DNA from 2 places in the Mesorhizobium sp. M1396 genome. Region 1 is predicted to be linked to the other one. Evidence: predicted binding sites of a transcription regulator. Region 1 holds the regulator's gene; the other holds the start of a gene.

Region 1 (3,295 bases):
GCCATCTGGAACGACGTCGACATGGCGGCATTGCGAAAGAAAAGTGTCGCGCTGACCGAACTGTTCATCCAGCTCGTCGAAGCGAAGTGCGGCGCCTATGGTCTCACGCTGGAGAGCACTCGCGACGCGACCAGGCGCGGCAGCCATGTGTCGTTCCTTCACGATCATGGCTATCAAATCATGCGGGCGCTGATCGAGCGCGGAGTGATCGGTGACTTCCGCGCGCCGTCAACCATCCGTTTCGGATTTACGCCGCTCTATGTCGGCTACAAGGACGTGTGGCTGGCGGTCGAGGTGCTGGAAGACATTCTGCGCACGAGTGCATGGAAGGACCAGCGTTTCGCCGTCAAGGAGGCCGTGACCTGACGCGGCCGTCCCGACGATCTGTTGTCGCGTCTTGCCCCCAGGTCGGATGACGGAGGACGAATTTTTCAACTCGCGAATGCGTTCGCCGCTGGTGGCCGGCGCAGGCTGCAATAGATTAACCAAGGTTGGCATTTTGGCTTCGTTTCGTTCACGGCAAACGAACGCCCGGAAAGCTGGAAATGCGCCCGTCGCGGATCCATGGGCAGCTCATGCCAGGCTTGAGCCAAGGGTGGGCCACAGCCCATTAACCATAACAATTTCAATGCCGGCAAGCGCATTGTGACGGCATACAGTCGTCGACGAGGCCCGCTGGCGAGCGCCAATAATTTCGACCCCCCTAATAAATTCATTAAACTTTAAACAGTTGCGGAACACAACTGGAACAGATAGTGTTTGTTCTGGGTTTGTTTTTCCGATTCTGGTTTCAGGTACCCTGGGGGCCGCCATGCTGACGCGCAAGCAACACGAACTGCTGATGTTCATCCATGAACGCCTGAAGGAAAGCGGCATTCCGCCATCCTTCGACGAGATGAAGGAGGCGCTCGACCTTGCCTCCAAATCCGGGATTCATCGTTTGATCACGGCACTGGAAGAGCGCGGCTTCATTCGCCGGCTGCCCAACCGGGCACGCGCGCTGGAAGTGCTGCGGCTGCCGGACTCGATCGCACCCGGCCTCAACGCGGCAAAGAAGTTCTCTCCAAGCGTCATCCAGGGCAGTCTTGGTCAGGCCAGTCTCGGCCAGGGCGGCCTTGGCCGGCAGATCAGGCCAGCGTCTTCGCGGATGTCTTCAGCAGGCAATGACGACGACGTGGTCGCCGCCGTGTCGATCCCCGTGATGGGGCGCATCGCCGCCGGTGTGCCGATCGATGCCATCCAGCACCAGACGCATTCGATCTCGGTGCCGCCAGACATGATCATGGGCGGCGAGCACTATGCGCTGGAGGTCAAGGGCGACTCGATGATCGAGGCCGGCATCTTCGACGGCGACACCGTCATCATCCGCAATGCCGATACGGCGAGCCCTGGCGAGATCATCGTGGCGCTGGTGGATGAAGAGGAAGCGACGCTGAAGCGGTTCCGCCGCAAGGGCGCCTCGATTGCTCTCGAAGCCGCCAATCCGGCCTATGAAACCCGTATTTTCGGGCCAGACAGGGTCAAGGTGCAGGGCAAGCTCGTTGGCCTGATCCGCCGCTACTGAGGCAGCTGCGGTTTAACGACTGGCTTCTCGGGTCTCTTGAAGGGCGGCAGGCCTCTCGCCTCGCGCGAAAACTTGCGTTGCGCGTGCCAGGGTCGATATGGCCTGTCCACGGCGAAGCTGATTGTCGCCGGCGTGGTCGCCGATTGGCGATCGAAGAAGACGGCAGCACTGCCTTTGCGGGCCAGTTGCCGTTTGGTGATGACCAGAACCAGCGGGTTGTGACAGGCGTCATAGGCCGTCGCGTCATTGATGACGATCAGGTCGGCGAAACCACAGGCTTTCCAGGTGTCTTTTCGGTCCTCGATATAGGCAATGAACGCGCCAGACGGATGCCTGGCGAGACAAACGCCTGATGTGCAATAGAACGGCGCTCCGGGCGGCATTTCAGCCGCATCCGCGACGTCGAATTGACCGTCGCCTTCGTCGAACACCTCCGGCACGATGATGCTTTCGGATGTCAGCGCACGCTTCCAGTTGTCGACGGTGAATTCGTTCGGCCTGGCCCGGCTGACCGCGAGTTCGCCGCCGCCGATCGGCAACGCAACCAGCCGTGCGTCCTCCGAGATCAGCACGTCGGGTGCGCGCGTGTCCGAGACCGTCAGCAGGCCGGCAAGCGCGAAAGGAAGAGCTGCCAGCCGCAGCCATGTCGTCGCCATCGTCGCGATGACAAGGGCAATCGCCACCAGAAGAACAGACTGCTGCGAAATCAAGCCGATTGCGTCGACTGGCGAACGCTCGGAAATCCATCCGGACATTGCGATCATCGCCGTCAGGCCTTTGCCCATTACATAAAGAAAGGGGCCGTCGGCGCCGAATGGCATCGCCAGTGCGCTGAGGACTGCGAAAGGCATGACGACCAGTGATACGATCGGCATGATCGCCAGATTGGCGAACAGGCTGAGCGGCGACACACGCTGAAAATGCCAGATGGCAAACAGCGCCGTGGCGCCGCCGGCGATGATGGAAGTCATGGAAAGGCCGCCTGCCGCCAGCAGGAATTTTCGCGTCAGGAAACCAGGCAGCGACCGCTTTGGCGGCGGTGGTCTCGTCTTTCCCGCACGATGCTCCGACCAGCCGGCATAGGCGCCGACCAGCGCCGCGGTTGCGGCGAAGGACATCTGGAAACTCGGGCCGACCACTTCATGCGGCGACACCACGATGACGGCGATCGCCGAAACTGCTAGATTGCGCATGGTGAGTGCCGCCCGATCGAACAGCACGGCAATCAGCATCACCGCCAGCATGATGAAGCTGCGCTCGGCGGCGACGACGACGCCTGAGATGATGAGATAGGCGGCGATCGAGAACAGTGCCGCGACGGCGGCGTATTTCTTGACCGGACGACGCGCGGAAAAGTCCGGAAACAAGGCGAAGGCGCCGCGCAGCAACCCCATGATGGTGCCGGCGACGAGCGCCATATGCAGTCCGGAAATGGAGATGATGTGGTAGATGCCGGTACGCCGCATAGCTTCGTTGATGTCATCGGGAATGCCGGCGCGCACGCCGACGATCAGCGCCGCGGCGATCTCGCCCTCGGCGCCACCGACGCTGCCCCTGATGTGGTCGGCAATCGCTTCACGGGCTTTTTCTATCCCCGAGGAAAGGCGGGCCGATATCGGCATGCCGCCGTCATCGGTGACGATAAGTTTTGGATTGCCGAGAAAGAACCCGCTGCCGCCGATGCCGGCGAAATAGCTGTCGAAGGAGAAGTCGTAGCTGCCCGGCCGCACC
Region 2 (3,295 bases), on a different contig from region 1:
TCGATACGCACGGCGCGGCGGCCGAGATTGCGGTAGCCCGCCAGCTTGTAGAAGGTCTTGTCGAAGGCTGGGTCGATGACCACGGAGGTGCGGCCGGAGGCGAGGGCGTGAACCACGTCGCCAAAGCCGGGCTTGTCCTTGCCGTCATTCTTCAGCGCCCACAGCAGCGTCACAAGCCCGGCGGGTGCCGGCTTGATCAGCGCCGGCACGAAAACATGGTAGGCGCCGAAGCGCACGCCGAGCCGGCGAAGCGCGGCGCGACCTTCCTGGTCGAGCGACTTCATCTCCTCGGCGATGTCGCGGCGGTTGATGAGGCCGAAATTCTCGACCAGTTGGAAGGCGATGCCACGGCCGATGCCAGAAATCTGGTCGGCATTCTTCAGGTCGACCAGCGGCTTCAGCAGCGACTCGATCTGGAAATTGACGAACCGCTCGGCACGCGCGGCGACCTTGTCGCGCGCCGGGCCGGTCAGCTGTTCGTCGGCCAGCAGCACTAGGCGCGGCTTCAGCGCGTCTTCGCCCGCGACCAGTGTGCCGATCGGCGCGCCGATCCAGCGCAGCGTGCCATCCGAGCCAAGCGCGATGTCGCCATTGGCCGAGGCGCCGAAGCGTTCGGCGCGCGCCTCGAACTCGGCGGCCAGCGCCTTCTGGGCGGCGGTGCGCACCGCCTTGGCGTCTTCACCGCCGGCGGTTTGATCAGCGGTGAAGCGGAACCCTTGCAACTCGCCGACATGGTGGCCTTCGACAAGGACGGTTCCGGTAGGACTAATTTCGGCTTCAGGCATGGTATTTTCTCTAAGGCGCCGCATGAGGACGGAAGTCCTGCGGTCTACGAAGCGTTTCGTCAACCGCTCATGCAGCGCATCCGACAATCTGTCTTCGATTTCGCGCGTCTTTTCCTGCCAGTGTGCCTGATCGGCCAGCCAACCGGGCCGGTTCGACACGAATGTCCAGGTGCGGATCTGGGCAATGCGATGCGACAGCGTGTCGATGTCGCCCTCGGTGGTGTCGGCGCGGCGCACCTGCTCGGCCATGTAATTCTCGTCGACATGGCCATGCCGTGCAAGGTCGGTGTAGATCGAAGCAACGAGGTCTGCATGTTGGGCCGGCGCGATCCTGCGGTAATCGGGCAGTGCGCAGGCTTCCCACAGCAGCGCAACGCGTTTGGCATTGCTGGCAAGAGCGCGGATGTCTTCATCGCGGGACAGATATTCAAGCGCCTGCGCGTCGACCGCGGGCAGCGCGCGCGTCAGCCCTTCGACCGGGGCATTGGTTTCGATCGAGCGCTTCAGCGCATCGAGGCTGGCGAAGTCGAAACGCGCGGTGCGCCATTGCAGCACCTTCGCCGGATCGAAATCATGGCCTTCGATCTTCTTGACCAGTTCCTCATCCAGCGGGTCGACCTGGCCGGTGACGCCAAAGGTGCCGTCGCGCAGGTGCCGACCGGCGCGGCCGGCGATCTGGCCAAGCTCGGCCGCCGTCAGGTTGCGATACTGATAACCATCGAACTTCCGGTTCTGGGCGAAGGCGACGTGATCGAGATCGAGGTTGAGGCCCATGCCGATGGCGTCGGTGGCGATGAGATAGTCGACATCGCCGGACTGAAACAATGCCACTTGGGCGTTGCGGGTGCGCGGGCTTAGCGCGCCGAGCACGACGGCGGCACCGCCCTGTTGGCGGCGGATCAGTTCGGCTATGGCGTAGACCTCGTCGGCCGAGAAGGCGACGATCGCAGTGCGCCGCGGCAGCCGTGTCAGTTTCTTGGGGCCGGCATAGGCAAGATGCGACAGCCTCGGCCGCGTCACCACAGAGACGCCTCTCAGCAGGCGCTGCAAAATGCCGTGCATGGTGGCGGCACCGAGCAGCAACGTTTCCTGGCGGCCGCGCAGATGCAGGATACGGTCGGTGAAGATGTGTCCGCGCTCGAGGTCGCCGGCAAGCTGCACCTCGTCGATGGCGACGAAGGCGGCATCGGTCTCGCGCGGCATGGCCTCGACGGTGCAGACCGAATATTTCGCGCCCGCCGGCTGGATCTTTTCCTCGCCGGTGATCAGCGCGACCTTGTGAGCGCCAACCTTTTCGCAGACGCGGGCATAGACCTCGCGCGCCAGCAGCCTGAGCGGCAGGCCGATGATGCCACTCTCATGAGCCACCATGCGCTCGATGGCGAGATGGGTCTTGCCGGTGTTGGTGGGCCCAAGCACGGCGGTCACGTCGCGGCCAGACAGGATTAGCGGCTCAGTGTGTTTCGGCTGGATGTTCATCGACCCTGGGAATAAGGCTTTCTGGCCTCTGGTTGTCGGGAGCGTGCCTCACGTGGCGCGTATGACAGGCGACACATAGGGATTTCGGGCGCGAAGCGAAAGCGGAATGTTCCACCGCCGGCCAGAAGGTGTTTTTGTCAAGCTCTCAATCGGCCGCGGATTAACGGATAGAACGAGTCTGGAACGAATCGGCGACGAATCAGTGACTCGGCCAGATTCAGCTTTTGTTCACGGCTACATGTGGATTTTGCGACCAGGAGTCGCACCACATGCTGAATCGCTGAACTGGCCCGTTTTATGCTAAGAGGGTGCAAGGGGGCGTTGCTGTTAACCTTTGCCGAGAAACGATCATGATGGCTTGGTATGCCTCGCTCAAGCTTATGAAATTGTTGATCTTTCCTAATCCGCGTTAAGGAATTGGCAGGCGATTCCAGCTGTCGCCGTTAACGTTCCGGTCAAAGCCGGAACGAATCGGCGACGAATCAGGATGCCGGAATATTCTTGGTTTGTTCACCCCAATATCTTGTGTTGTGAACAGCTTATCCACCGAGAATCCACAGGCTTGGGAACCGGTTTCGCACAGGGCGGCCAGCCGCTATTAACCTCTGCGTACCGGATTGGGTCAGCACCCGACGAGGGCATGTCGAAAGGATCAGGCCCGGCAACGAAAAAACGGGCCGGCGGGCTGGCCCGTCGGTCTGTCCGCCCGCACCGCCCGTCATCAGACGAAATACTGGCCGCCATTGGCCGTGATGGTCGAGCCGGTGATGAAGCCGGCATCCTCGGAAGCGAGGAAAACGACGCAGCGCGCGATTTCTTCGGGCTCGCCGAGGCGGCCGACGGGGATCTGCGGGATGATCCGCTCGTTGAGCACCTTCTCGTCGATAGCCTTGACCATCTCGGTGGCGATGTAGCCGGGGCAGATGACGTTGACGGTGATGCCCGCGCGCGCCCCCTCTTGAGCCAGAGCTTTGCTGAAACCGATGTCGCCGGCCTTGGCGGCGGAATAGTTGACCTGGCCGGCCTGGCCC

The links. Region 1 encodes LexA, which represses DNA repair genes until DNA is damaged. Its sites were predicted from a motif close to TGTTCNNNNTGTGTTCNG; they were not measured.
Region 2: NKH02_RS10225 (helicase-related protein) is a predicted target of LexA. The motif match lies at 2,433-2,450, and genes of this name have one in related genera.

The regions. Positions count from the first base shown of each region.
Region 1 covers NZ_JAMYLA010000044.1:41,611-44,905, forward strand. Annotated here, with positions in the region: gene kynU (kynureninase) at 1-366, shown strand, start outside; gene lexA (transcriptional repressor LexA) at 812-1,564, shown strand; gene NKH02_RS25010 (ComEC/Rec2 family competence protein) at 1,558-3,295, opposite strand, start outside.
Region 2 covers NZ_JAMYLA010000012.1:77,130-80,424, reverse strand. Annotated here, with positions in the region: gene NKH02_RS10225 (helicase-related protein) at 1-2,264, opposite strand, end outside; gene phbB (acetoacetyl-CoA reductase) at 2,986-3,295, opposite strand, start outside.